One region of the Sideroxydans sp. CL21 genome, then DNA from elsewhere that is predicted to be linked to it. Evidence: riboswitches for the same ligand, from Rfam matches in the RefSeq annotation. Region 1 holds a riboswitch; the other holds the start of a gene.
What was found. Region 1 has a riboswitch for cyclic di-GMP ahead of QOY30_RS01505 (adenylate/guanylate cyclase domain-containing protein). Riboswitches for the same ligand answer to the same signal wherever they lie in the genome.
Positions count from the first base shown of each region.

Region 2: it holds a riboswitch for cyclic di-GMP, as region 1 does, so the genes downstream of both, QOY30_RS04995 (PEP-CTERM sorting domain-containing protein) here and QOY30_RS01505 (adenylate/guanylate cyclase domain-containing protein) in region 1, are expected to answer to the same signal.

Region 1 covers NZ_LR699166.1:302,128-309,435, reverse strand. The annotation lists gene QOY30_RS01510 (DMT family transporter) at 9-914, shown strand; gene QOY30_RS01505 (adenylate/guanylate cyclase domain-containing protein) at 923-2,251, opposite strand; cyclic di-GMP riboswitch class I at 2,353-2,442, opposite strand; gene QOY30_RS01500 (glycosyltransferase family 2 protein) at 2,636-3,391, opposite strand; gene QOY30_RS01495 (lysophospholipid acyltransferase family protein) at 3,388-4,146, opposite strand; gene QOY30_RS01490 (MipA/OmpV family protein) at 4,229-5,068, opposite strand; gene QOY30_RS01485 (chorismate transformation FkbO/Hyg5 family protein) at 5,087-6,088, opposite strand; gene QOY30_RS01480 (NAD(P)/FAD-dependent oxidoreductase) at 6,088-7,308, opposite strand, start outside.
Region 2 covers NZ_LR699166.1:1,043,323-1,050,630, reverse strand. The annotation lists gene QOY30_RS05000 (type 2 periplasmic-binding domain-containing protein) at 546-1,970, opposite strand; gene QOY30_RS04995 (PEP-CTERM sorting domain-containing protein) at 2,075-2,947, opposite strand; cyclic di-GMP riboswitch class I at 3,059-3,140, opposite strand; gene QOY30_RS04990 (type II secretion system protein) at 3,559-4,335, opposite strand; gene QOY30_RS04985 (DsbC family protein) at 4,839-5,567, opposite strand; gene epsA (XrtB/PEP-CTERM-associated transcriptional regulator EpsA) at 5,560-6,366, opposite strand; gene QOY30_RS04975 (ankyrin repeat domain-containing protein) at 6,412-7,170, opposite strand.

The DNA of each region.
Region 1 (7,308 bases):
ACGGTCGCATGTTCTCGCGCTTCAAACACCCCTACCTGCTGCTCATACTGACCACCCTCTTCTGGTCCGGCAATATGGTGATAGGCCGCGCCATCCGCGGCGACGTGCCGCCGCTTTCGCTGGCCTTCTGGCGCTGGACCATTGCGCTGGCGTTCACCCTGCCGCTGGCGTTGCCCCATCTGCGTAGCCAATGGCCGCAGCTCAAGCGGGGCTGGAAAGCCATTCTCGTTCTCGGCTTGCTCGGGGTCGGCAGTTACAACACACTGGCCTACATCGCCCTGCAATACACGACGGCGACCAACGCCGTACTGCTCAATTCCTTTATCCCGGTCGTCACCATCGCGTTGTCCTGGGCCTTCCTGAAGAAGCAGCTGCATGGTGTCGAATGGTTCGGCGTCCTGCTCTCGCTGTCCGGCGTGGTGACCATCGTCTCCCATGGCCATCTGGCCACGCTGACCGGACTGTCGCTGAATATCGGTGACCTGTGGATGCTCGTGGCGGTACTCACCTGGGCGCTCTATACCATCGGCCTGCATTGGCGCCCGAGCGGCGTTCATCCGATGCTGATGCTCGCCGCCTTCACTGTTGTCGGCCTGCTCGCCCTTGCGCCGGCCTATGCGTGGGAAATGATCCAGGGCAGGACGATCAAACTCAACGCCGGCTCGCTGGCAGGCATTGCCTATACCGGATTGTTCCCCGGCTTCCTCGGCTACGTCTTTTACAACCGGGCGGTCGGCGAGGTCGGCGCCAGCAAGGCCAGCCTGTTCATCCACCTGATGCCGGTCTTCGGCACCATTCTCTCGGCGGTTTTCCTGAACGAGATCCCGCAGACCTATCACTACGTCGGCATCGTGCTGATCTTCTCGGGTATATACCTGACCACTGCAGCGCTGCCGCAATTGAAGCGACAGTGATCGACCTGTCATTGCGCTTGACGGTCGGCCTGTAGTGACTGGTGGTCTAGCGCCTGGATATTGACGAACGAGTCGTTGTCGGCCACATATTGCTTGCGGAATATCGAGTCGCCGATCCTGCCCATTAGTGTATTGTCCGGCTCCCAAAGAACCTGAAACACGGCCAGGGAATCCTGCACGCCGTGAAATGCGGCGCGGGTTACGGGGCGTACCTTGTCCGCAAACCCGGAGGGCAAGGCATCGACGACTGTCTGAGTCGTCAGGATCTGGCGCGCCCTCGTGATCGCCGCCACACGGGCGGCAACGTTCACGGTATCCCCGAACACATCGTTTGCCTTGTGGATGACTTCCCCGTAATGGAAGCCGATACGTACATGAATCGGTTGTTCGCCGCCCGGGCGCCTCGCATCGATCGCAAAATGCATGGCACAGGCGGCCTGGGTCGCAACGGCAACACTGGGAAATGTGCACATGATTTCGTCGCCAATGGTCTTGATCAGAGTGCCTTTATGGGTGGCGACTTCCTGTATCAGGATGTTCAGTGTGCGCGTGATCACATTCAGGGCCGTTTCATTTCCCAGCTTGTCGTACAGGGCGGTGCTTCCGCAAATGTCGGCAAACAGGACGACAGTCTTCTTCTGTTTATTCGGGAACGCAGCCTGATTCTGCACGGCAAGATTTTGCCTGGATGCGTAATGAATGATCTTCGCAATACGCGGTTTATTGTGCAGTAAAGCAAACTCGATAGGCGTTTGTCCGGCTTTGTTCCTTACCCGAGGTTTGGCGCCATAAAAGAGCAGCAAAAGCACGATATCGGCATAGCCCTTTTCTATCGCAAGATAGATCGGAACGCGGCCATCCTGACTGAAATTTATTTCAACATCGGCAAGCAGCAGTTGGTGCAGCGCAGCTACATCTCCCTTGAGAATGGCCGTGATGACATCATTTCTGGAATCAATGGTGTCATGCCGGTAGCAGACCACATCTTCCCGATAATCCGCATTGCGGTTGAGCGCACGCGCATGGTACGACTTGTAAAGCAGGGCGATGACGACGAGTACGCCCGATGCCACGATCATCGCGAGCCGGCTGATGCCCAGTTGCGCGGCAAGCTGGTCCGGCAGGTTGGCGCCGATGGCCAATACCGATACCGTGATGAACAGCATCAACTTCAGATAACGGAACAGTGCGATAAAGACTGTCACCGCCAATGTGGCCAGCAACAGGTTCCGGTCAACCAGATGCCCGATCGCGCTCTCTGGCAGATTGGCCGTGAATGCCATCAAGGACACGACCAGGAGTATCACGACTTCCCTGTTTTTTATATGAATTTGCATTCTTCCCTCCCGTTAACGGATTCGTTATCGGCTTGCGGGGACGGCAAATATATCGGTGTTCACGAGGAAGTAACGGATGCCACTGAAGACCTGTCGTGGCAACCGGCAATCCCGCTGTCGTAGAACCATGACGGTTCCTTAGACCGGTAACTTTGCGTCCCTATCTTTCAATAGGTTTGCTTTTGCTTGATTCAGGCTGCTTTATATCAAACTTTTAAGAAAAATTCCCCTGCATCCTTATGCTTATCGACAATTTGGCAACCGACTTTAACGATTTACCGGTTCGGCAATCGATCCGGAAGCCCCGAAAGGGCTCCTGCCCGCACCGTCGTCCGGCCAAGCCCAAGCGGCATCCGGGTTTGACGCAAGTGTGAGCTTGATACCTCAAGACCACTTGCGCCAGATCAACAGGGGCAAGCGGATAATGAATCCCACAAATAGCCTTATATGCATTCCGGTCAGTAGCACATTGTCGCGCAGGTAATTGAAGTGCGACACTCCGCCTTCGTCCGCCCGCAGGTATTTGACGGGCGCCGGAATATTGACCGGTCGCGCACCGCACCAGCACAGCCGCACCGCGGCCTCGGGATCGAAATCGAAGTGGCGCATCCAGTAACTCTCTTCCATCACGCCCATCAGCAAATGGGCCGGGTAGACGCGAAACCCGTACAACGAATCGCCTATGCCCTGCCACAGCGTTTCCAGGTTCGCCCACCAGTTGGATATCTTGCGCCCCCCCACGCGCAATGCGGGAGCGCTGGCATCGAAAACCGGCACGCCCAGCACCAGCGCATTGGCATCCGCCATGGATGCGGCCATGAATTCCGGTATCTTCTCCGCAGGATGCTGCCCGTCAGAATCCATGGTCAGCACATGCGTGTATCCCATGCGCGTCGCCTCGCGCAAGCCTTGCAGCACCGCCGCGCCTTTGCCGTGATTCTCTTTCATCACCAGCACACGCAAACCGGGATCGCTCCCGGCCATGCGAAGCAACTCGACTTCGCTGCCGTCCGTGCTGCCGTCGACCACCACCCAGACCGGCGACCATTGTTCCCGCGCCGAACGTACCGTGGGATACAACGCAGGCCCGGTGTTGTAGCTGGGGATAAGGACAAGATGCGAGGTTGAGGTGATGCTCATGCGTGCTTTCCGAGTTTTTGTTCCCGCATTTCGCGGCGGTAATAATCTTCCAGATCGTTAACGAATTTCTTTACATCCCCCGTCGCCTCGAAGCGTTCGCCTAGACGCACACGATACACCAGCGGGAAATCCGGCTTCTTCCATAACGGCCAGTGCTTTCCCAAAAAAGGGCTGCTGGCTTCGATGAACGCGGTCTGGATCGGCACACCTGCTTTTTTCGCGACCAGACCAAACCCGCCCTTGAACGGGTTGACCGGATCCGTCACGGTGCGCGTTCCTTCCGGAAAGATCAGCAGCTGGCTGCCTTCGCGCGTGGCAATCGCCGCACGGCGTATCAGGTTGCCGGTGGAATCGTTGCGAATATAGCCTGCCATGCGGGCGCCGCCCCCGAGCATCGGATTATCCAGCAGGTTCGCCTTCAACACGCACACCATGCGCGGCAGGCGGGAACCGATGAGCACGACGTCGATCAGTGCCGGATGATTGGTGGTGATGATGAGCGGCTCGCCGCGCAAGCTATCCAGCGCCGTCAGGTCGCACTTCACCAGACCGCTGGTACGCACCACAGACAAGTAGATACGGAACGCGACCATGATGGCGTATTGCCCGACACGTTCCCCCGTGCGCCGCGGCATCAGATGGCGCAGTATGCCGGCGGGCAGACTCCACGCCAGGCAGAGCAGCGCAAAGAACAGCAGCCCCCCGTACAGCACGAAGTATTCGTACAGGGATTTCAATTGTTGCCGGACCCACATCACCTTGTCGCTTCCCTGAATCTTTTTTTGTTCTGCCCCAAGCGTAGCACAGGGTCATGTTGTTTTCATGACTGGCGTCGTATCAGTCGTTATGCACTTCGACCATCTTGTCCGATTTGTCGAGCGTCCATGTGACCGCGAAACCGACAGTGAAATACTGCCTGGTCTTGACCAGCGGGCTTTCTGCAAAGACCGCGCCGTTCAGGTTGTCCCATTTCATGAAGCCGCCCATCCAGCGCCCGTCCTGCCGGCGCTTGTTAAAGGCGAAGATGCATTGCGTGCCGGCATACCCGCCGCCGACCGCGTAAGCCGGACGCGCCGCAGTCGCGTACTGCGGGGCGACGTTGTAAAAATACTGGTTGTAGCGCTGATCGGAAAAAACCAGGCCGCCCACCAGACCGATGTTCCAGCCGCTGTGGTCGACATCGAGAAAGTCAGCATCCAGTTGCGGCTGGAACAGCCAGCCCACAGGCTGGACATGTTTGAAATCGGAAGCGACAGCCCCGCGCACAGGCATGCGCATATCGAAGTTGCTCTTTCTGTCTTCGGAATAATAAAGGTGGACATTGAGCGAGGGGCCAACCTCCAGCGTCGGGTCCAGATCGGGCATTCCTTGTCGCGCGATGGCGCCCTTGGCAGGTACGGAACCGTTCACGCTGATATCCATCTCCACCCTGTCGCGCTTGAAAATCAGCCCCCGCACCCGTTCGCGGTTGATTTGGACGGTATCGCCGCGATAGACGAAATACGGAATGGGAAGCAGGTAGGAACGGCGTTCGTTCGATCCCCGATACATCGGGAAATCGATCGCGGCAAAACCCGCGCCCGCTTCCCACTGGGGTTTGAGTTCGGTCTGCGCACTGGCAACGGAAAGGCAAAGCAGGGACGACACAACGGATGTGGACAGAGCCAGTTTCTTCATGTGCTCAAAACCCGTGCGCTACGACGCATCGTTGAAGTAGGCTCCCTCAATCTCCACCAGCAGATCGGATCGGCAGATGTTGGAATGAAGATAGACGGCCCTGCATGCCGTGCCGAACTCGGCCTGCACTTTCTCTCGCACCATGGGCAAGTCTTCGATATGGCGCAGGTAGACCTTGAGCAGCATGCGGCCCTGCGCGGGGTCGTAGTGCGGTGCCTGCTGCAACAGGGTGCGGATATTCAGCAGCGTTTCGGCAACCTGTTTTTCCGTATCGCCCTGGTGCAAGGTCTCATAGCCGACGATGCTGGCGGTGCCGGAGATGAAGAAGCAGTACTGCCCGCCCAGCGACGCCGACATGGCGCGCACGAAGATCGGGCTGCTCGGGCCGAACGTCTGCGGATAGTGATAGGCGCTGACCTGGCGCGGATTCTCCACCGCCTTGCCGGGCAACCTGGATGCCATGAAATAGATCACCAGCGAACCGCTGTTGCTGCCCAGCGCGCTGGCCGCGGGGACATCCTCTTCGCCTATGCTGCGCCCGTTGGCGACGAATGAAGCATGCCTGCCGACATTGAAACCGCGATAGCGCTCCAGGCCGTTCTCGTCATCGTTAATATGCGGGAAGTAATGCCAGACGCGCAACAGATTGCGATAGCCGAAATGATCGATGAATCCGAAGATCTGCATGTACGCCTGCGCGGCCAGCTTTTCCAGTGTATCCCCGGCATGCTGTTCCAGCGACACACTGCCGAACAGCACTTTGTCGTCGCTGCTGCCGCGCATGCCCTGATACTCGCATGCCGCCACCGGCGCATCGCTGGACCAGACTTCGAAGCTGCTGTCCTTTCCGCCCAGCACCGGGATGTCGATCCACAGCGGCGCACTTGCCGTCTCCGGCAGGGCGATCGCGCGGCCGAAGCTGATCACGCTCAATACATGGCCGCTGTGATTGTCCAGATAGATGCCAACCTCGCTGGCATCGAGATAGGCCAGTCCGAATTGATTGCCAGTACTTTGCATTAGCCTGTCACACCCATCTCGACGACACGAATGGAGCGCTTGCGCTTGCGCCAGGCAGCGATGCTGGCCTTCAGGTTGGACAGGGTCAGTCCGTAATACATCACCTTGAACATGAACAACCAGAATCCGTAGCGTTTCGTGCCATAAATATCTCCGATCAATACCGAAATCAGCGCCTTTTTGATCCTGCTCTCGGCCCCCTGATACATGAGCAGATCGCGCATCGCCGGCGTGGTGATGCGATAGATGAACCATGAAAACACTTTCGGCCCGTGCATCATCGCCTTGTCGAACTCCTTCAATGCATGTGCAGCTTCCCGTGGCTTGTCAAGACAGGTCTCCACCGCATCGGCACCGACGAAAGAACTGTTCATCGCCAGAAACACACCGGAAGAAAACACGGGATCGATAAAGGCAAAAGCATCGCCCAACAGAATGTAGTTCTCACCCGAAGAACGCTCCGACAAATAGGAAAAATTGCCCGTCGCCGTGACCGGCGAGACCAGTTTGGCATCCTTCAGGCGCTCGGCCAATGCCGGGCATAAAGCGATGGTATCCAGCAGGAACTGGGAGGTATCGGTCTTGCGCGTCTTCATATAGTAAGGCCAGCAAGTCGCGCCAATACTGGTATTGCCGTCGGCCAGGGGAATGAACCAGAACCAGCCGTGATCGAACCAGAACAGGCTGATGTTGCCCTCCACTTCGCCCTCCAGACGCTTCGTCCCTGAGAAGTGGCCGAAGATCGCCGCGCTGTTGTGTTTTTTGTTGCGGTGTTTCATGCCGAAATGATTGGCTAGGAAGGTCTCGCGTCCGGAGGCATCCACCACAAATCTGGCACGAATTCGTTGCGCCTGCCCGTCTTTGTTCACGGCGTTCACCAGTGTTTCTTCACCCGGACGAAACTTGATGTCCGTCACCTTGCATTCTTGGATAACTCGCGCGCCCTTGTCTGCCGCATTCATGAACAGGATCTCGTCGAATTCGTCGCGGCGCACTTGGTAAGCGCTGGGCCAGGTGTTGTCCCAGGCATCGTTGAAGTCGATCATCACCGGCGCACCATGCCATGGGGAGACGAACTCTGCCCCAAGCTTCACCATGCCGATGCGTTTGATTTTCTCGGTCACGCCGAGTTGGTCGAACATCGGCATACTCATTGGCAACAGCGATTCGCCAATATGGAAGCGCGGATGTTTGGATTTTTCCAGCATCAGCACGTCACG
Region 2 (7,308 bases), 740 kb from region 1:
AATCTCATCAATTCGTTACCAAAATGCGCCCTATCAATTCAACGAATTTGACGCTCATCACTGCAGGCCCATAAATGCCCGCCACAACATTTCGCACGCAATAAACAGGCGCCAGCAATCCAGCCTGTCCCCGATAACTGAAAATCCGTTCGCCCTGAGCTTGATAAAACTACTAGCCATTCGACTAGGTTGCCAAAAAACCTCAACCAAGTCGCTGGTTATGCCGAAGGGACGAACGACGCTCAGACATGCTTGCCGAATGGTCGGTGAACCCACGTCCGGACAACGTTCTTTGCAACTAGCGACTCTAGCGGCCCAACATGAATATAAATATACAAATGGGGAGAATTGACTAGTCCGAACGGACTAGTACCGTGCTAACTTCAGGCGTTGAAAGGTCTGGTGGCAAAATAGGGACTGACATTTCTGCAACAAACCACCGGCCAACCGCTCGAGAAATTCAAGGATCGTCTTACCCAACCCAAAAAGAAAAACCCCGGCATTGCGCCGGGGTACTCAGGAGACAGGCCAAATAAACGAACTGCTTATTGCACTTGGATTGCAGGCTGGCAGCTGTTGGACTTGCTGGTGCGCATGACCGGGTTGGTAAAGGTGCCGTCAGCATTCAGAGTCGGGTCGAAGTTCAGGTTGATCGGATCAGCCAAAGCTGCAACGCCTGGTACGGGTGGAACCTTGGTTGTACCGAGGATGGTCTTGTTGCCTGATTGCGCGGCCATGGCGTTGAAGAATGCCAATTGATTGCCAGCCAGAGGAGCGACCGTGCCTACTGTTCCTGCACGCTTGTTCCAGGAGTTGTTCACAACAACATCATAGCCACCCAAAGAAGCGTTTACAACGGAAGGAACCGCTCCGCCGATGCTGATAGGCTGATACAACTCAGTAGTCTTGGTTGCATAGCCATTGATGAGGGCATTCGTCAAAGGCTGGGGCGGACGATCCAGACCCATCAGACCGATGGCACGGCCACCTGCTGCCAAAGTGATGTGAGTTGCGTCAACGGCATGCACAGCGATCGCACCGCTGGTGATATCGATAGTCGCACCCGCTGCGAGACCATTCTGAGCAGCTGTCATGCAAGAACCCAGCGCGCCGGAAGAAGTGTTCTCGATCACTGTGTAGCCACCAGCAACCGTTGCGAGATAAGATGCAGGACCTTGTGGTAATGAAGTGCAAGGGAAACCGAAGAAGAAGTCGTTGATCGAAGCCTGTGTACCCGACCCGGCAGTGCGTTTGCAAACAATAACGGGACCTGCTGCGTAAGTTGCGTCAACGAAGCTCCAGTCAGTGGACAAACCGCCCATCAAGCCGGTTACCTGTGCTTTGGTGAGGTTGGTGATGCCGGTGTTAGGAGTAACAATGATGGACATTGGCTGAGCCAGTGTGGCTTGGGCTGTCAGCGCAGCGATGATGGCCGGCGTAGCCGGTGCAGTACCTGCCGGTACGTTGATACCCACGAACATGGCTGGCTCTACGTCGGAAACACCTGCATCAGGCACTGCCCCAACTGCGCCAGTACAAGACCACAGCGGTGCGCCCGTGACAGAATCAACGCCCACAGCGGCTGCGCCGCAAGTGGTCAGATCGATTCTGTTTACATTTTGAGCCAAAGCCACGGGAACCACACCCATGATAGAACCGCCCTTGGCAGTTTCATACACAACACCGGTCTGCCCAGCCAGAGCAGCACCCGCTGCAGCCGAGAACGTACCGGCATAAGCGCGATAGTTGTTGCCGGAAGGAACTGTTGCAGAGCCGTCTTCAAATACGCTCACTGTGCCGGCTGTGAAAATACCGTTGGCGATCTGGCCGATCGTATTCTGCAAGGCAGAAGAACCGGAGATGAACAACTGATTTGTTGAGGCAGCAGCTTGAGCGGGTGTCGGGGCTGCGGCGAATGCCTGGCCGGCAAAGGCCAAGGCGCATACTGCTGCGATTGCTTTCAATTTCATTTTATTTCTCCAATTTGGGAATGACATTAAATTAAATATTCAGTGGTGCTATTCACTTGCATCACCCCTGCCTCCACTTCAAGGCAGGGGCTGGCTACGCAACCTTAAGCAAAGGTCATGCTGCTTTCGTTATTACGACGACGTGTTGCGATGAAACCAAGCAATCCCAAACCGCTCAACATCAACAGCCATTCGCCGGGTTCCGGAACTGCAGCTACGGCGTATGACAACGCGCCGTTTGTGCCCAGCGTCCATGTTGCAGCCGCGCCTGTCGAATTCAGGAATTGCAGGTTCGTAGAACCGGCATAAGCGCCACGGCTGTTTTGTGTCGGGGTCACGAAGTAGAAGCTTTGGCTTGCGCCGAGTGCTGCGGTATTGGTGAACGGAACAGCTCCAGCGAAGCCGTTGGCAACGGAATTACCCATATAAGCTGCACCCGCATAACCTGCCGGAGTAGTGATGGAAATTGTACCTGCAGGAGCCGCAGTCAACATTGTGTTGACATCAGCGAGGTATGTGCCATTCATAACTGTAGCTGCAGCTGTAAAATTCGGTGCAGTTGTATTTGCAACGGCTGCTGTGCCACTGTTAGTAGTGCTAAGAATACCAGAGGTGCCATAAGCAATCCCAGGCACAGATACAGCAGCAACGGACCATACATAAGCATCTGTAGTTTTGGCCAGGAAGCTGGTCAAAGTGGCATCGCTAAAGCTGAAGTTACCTTGAGTTGAAGCACCGGAAATAGCGGGAACCTTGGCTGTGCCACCAAAGGTAATGCCATTCAGGAAGCTCTGCATGGTGACACCCAGATTGCCGGTGTAGGAAGTGTTGGCAGTTGTATCCCAAACCGACAGAACCAGATCGTTGGCAAAAGTACCGCCATTGACGATAGTGTCAGTTGCTGTAGCGTTTGCCTGACCAGCAACAGCCAGTGCCAAAGCACCTGCCAGTACGGTCATATTCATTTTCATTTTCATCGTAAATCCCTTTCAATAACTCCCTGATGAGGGAGGTCTGTTAAGAAAGCCCGAAACCGCAAGCGGTTTCACAGCCATTCAAGTTACGGACAACGCATCGCCCGCTACTGCATGTGCAACCCGGCCATCTCCACTTGCGTCGAGATCCGTGGCTTTCCGCCCCCGCCTCGCAACGGGTTTAGCCTTAACAACTGACCCACAACATTCCTGTGCAGCCGACCGCAAATCTACCGAGTGGTCATTACAAAGTTTCGGTCTGAAAATGCATTTGGCATGAGCCGTTCAGACTATTTTGGTGCGTGCCTGAACGGCTTTCAGGCGAGTTGCACATTAGCGTGGCAACATGAAAAGAAATGTTCAAAAAAAATATCTTCTCTAGTCCGAACGGACTAGGTTTTACTAGTCCATCCGGACTATTGAACGTGACACTCGGGTGCTGACAGACAGGTATTGGTGCCGGTGAAACGAGAAATCAGATCTCAATGGAAAAAATCGGTAGGCTTGATATCGGAGAAAAAAATACGGGGTCAACGTAAATTCCGCAGTTGCGATTCAACTGCGGGATTTACGTTGCTACGTTTAGATGCGCGTTGATTCCAGCGCGATTCGGGTTATTGGTATTGAACTGCCAGAGGGGGCATGGATGCGGCTCCATCGCTGCTCACGCAGATGGCGTTGCGTGCCCTGGCCGACGCCATGCAAGTCGCCCCGGCTGCAGCGCCAAACTTGGCGCCAATATTCGCGCAGATTGTCGCATCGGTGCTGAACGTGATCTGGCAATAGTTTTGTTTGCGCGGGTCGGCAGTGGATCCTGCCGGCAGCGGTTGCACCGGTGGTACCTGGTAGGCGGGTGGTAACGGGTTGGCGGGTGGCGGACTAGCGGGCGTGGCGGCTGAAGCCAGGGCGTTGCCGTTGGGGTGATAGACGAATTTCCATTCCGAATAGTGTTTTTTTCCGGCGAACGCTTCACATCCTCTGCCGAAATTGTTTTTTTTGATCGGCTCAATTTCGGACAGGCTATACACGCCGACAATACCGCCATCCGCGCCTTTGATCAGCCCCCATTGCCTGGTGCCGGTGATGGGATCGGCAAATATCTTGCGCAGATAACGTGTGGTGTTGAGATAGCGCTTGTCCAGCACTAAATCTTCGAGCTTCTTCGGGAACTGTACCGCTCCGCTGGGCGTATTTTGATTGTAGGCCGTGATCGCCTGGCTGAACTGGTTGCCGATGAACAGCAGTTGCTGTTCCTTGGCACGCTGCTGCGCTGTCTTCCAGAAAGTGCCGATCGTGGCGAGCGTCACGCCCATGATGGCGACCAGAATCAGCAGGCCGATGTAGGTGAAGCCCGCGCTGCGGCAATATAAAGGCGTGTGCTTCAACGACATGCTAGTCCTCGGCTTATCGGTTGATCCGGCCTAATTGATCCGGCCGATTGAAGTCCGGCATAGTCCGGGGCCGGTGATTTCAACTCAAATAGTCCATTAGCAAAATCTGCGTCACTCCGGCGCAGGCCGGAATCCAGATGATTAAAAAATTCCCACCCTTCGACAGGCTCAGGACAGGCTGACCTTCGGTCAAGTGAAGCAACATCATGGTTTTGTCGGCTTCGCGGCATGTCTTTATGACTGGATTCCGGCCTGACCAGAGGTGAGCCTGTCCTGAGTTTATCGAAGGGCCGGAATGACGGTCTAATGAACTATTTGGGTTCAATCGACTGGACACCGGCACCCTCTCCTCAATCCTCTCCCAGCGGGAGAGGACGCAGCCGCTCCTTCTCCCCCGGGAGAAGGTTGGGATGAGGGTGAAAATTCAACGAGCTATCCCTCACCCTAACCCTCTCCCAGTAGGAGAGGGAACTTGTTCAGCGTTTCCTTGATCAACCTAATATCTAAGGTTGCGGCGCTGACGCATCCAGCATCTTGGCGATTTTATCGGTCGGCTGATTTCCAAACAGCAATTTGCCGTTGCTGAAAACGATGCCTGGCGTGCCGGTGATCCAGTTTTTTGTGGCGATCTCGGCGATATCCTTGATCGGCGTCTGACAGTCTGTGTTGCTGCCTTCGGGTTCCTTTTGCAGCAACAACATGTCGTTCCAGGCCTTGGCTCTGTCTTTGGCGCACCAGATCAATTCCGCTTTGCGCATGGCGCCCGGATGCAGTTCGGCGAGCGGCAACAGAAATGTGTAGATGGTGACGTCGTTCACGCCTTCCAGTTGTTTTTCGAGTCCCTGGCAATACGGACACTCGGGATCGGAAAACAGGGCGAGTTTGCGCGTACCGTTGCCTTTGACCCTGACGATGGCTTTATCGAGCGGCAATTTTGAAAAATCGATCACAGTGATCTTGTCCTTTTCCTGCTGGGTCAGGTTCTGTCGATTTTTGAGATCCACCACATTGCCGAAAAATCCGACTTCGCCCTTTTCATCGGTATAGAAAATGCTGTAGCCGTTGGCGACAACCTGATACAGACCGGCATAGGGCGATTTGGAGATGGAGACGATCTTGATGTCCGGCGCATTTTCCGTAATGGCCTTTCTGATCTCTTGTTCGCCGCCACAGGCGCTGTACATTACGGACAACATGATCAATACGCTTGCGATACGGGCCAATTCAGACATTGCTTTCTCCCTGGATTTCATTTTTCGATATTAAAAGGCCCATTTTCAAACCAATGGTGACGGCATGGCCGCGCGTTTTTACTCTGAGTTTTTTCATGATGTTCTGCACATGATTCTTGACCGTCAACGGACTGAGAAAAAGTTCTTCCGCTATAACCTGATTGGATTTTCCCGCCATCAGAAAGTGCAGCACCTCTGTTTCGCGTTTGCTCAACAGCATGGCATTTGGAAAATATGCCTGGGTTTTGAATCCCTGATGAGACACCACACGGGAGAATGTCGATTCCAGAATGGGTGCCAGTACCTCGAGGATATACATGATGCGAGGACAGAGTTCTTCACCGATACGGGCAAAACAGAAATAGCTCTTCAGCTGACCGTCCGTGCCGCGCTGTCCATAGGCGGCGACATTGCGCAATTCGCTGCTTTCGAGCAACGGCAACCATGCCTCATCGCAACCGCCGATGGAAATGCCGGGCCCCAACAAACAGGGCCCGCCGGTCTTGCGCGTTAGCGACATCATCTGTGTGAACAAGCCGTTCACCGGATCGCACACGGCATTAAAGTGTTCCAGCCGGAAGTAGCGAGTGCTTGAGAATCGATAACATCGCATCTTCGAATCCGCGCCGGAAGCAATTCCGCAGATCAGGATTTCGTGCGACAGCAAATACTGCAATTCTCCCTGAACCCAGGAAAAGAATTGCTGCTCGTTCGATACGCGCAAGGAGCTATCGACCACTGAAGCCAGCCGCGACGGCTCTTCTCCTACCAGCATAATGTCATCTCTAGATCGGTTCATTTGTTCTGTGGTTTCTCCTGGTTAATGCGCTTTGGCAAGCGAGCATCAATTGACTGCCCCTGCCTGCACAAGAAGCGGCACGATATCTTTTCTGTCCATGGCCTTTGCCCAATGCAAGAGCGTGTAGCCATTATTCAAACCTTCGACGACCGTTCCGGCCCGGATCAGTCGTTTCGCAACATCGTCGTGCCCTTCGAAAATGGCGTAATACAAGGCCGTGTTGCCATCCGGATTCCTTGTACTGGCATAAGCTTTTTCGGCAAGCAGGGTTTCGACATAATCCAGACGCCCGAGCTGTGCCGCAACCATCAACGGTGTTTCGCCCGTGTTATTGGCAATATCCGTTCTGGCACCCGCATCAAGGAGAATTTTCAGGTTCTCGTCGCGTTGGGCACGTATGGCTCTCAACAGCGGCGTTTCTCCCTCATAGTCATGCACGTTCAGGCGCGCGCCGGCTTCGATCAACATCCTGACGATCCCGGCATCCCCGCGCATCGCCGCGGCACCAAGCGGCGTAAACCCGATACTTCCCAATACATTGACGTCTGCGTGCAACTCGATGAGTCTGCGCACCATATCGCGTTTGCTGTGATAGGCCGCCATCAGGATCGCCGAATTTTGGCCATGGTCGAGCGCGTTCGGATTCGCACCCATGTCCAGCATCATCTTGAATATTCTAAGATCGCCACGGCCTGCCGCCGATATGAGATTCAAGTCGTCGTATGTCGTTGCAAAAGCGGGCACACTTGAAGCCAGAGAAAACAATATCAATACTGAAGGACATGCCAATTGCCTGATCTTCATATTTCACCCGGAAGATGGACCTAAATAATTATTGAACTGGATCGTTAACAGGTTTTTTTACACAGCGTGCGATTCTATTTTTCTTGAATGTCATACAAATTAATTCTTTGTGACAAATACATAACCGCGACTAGTCCT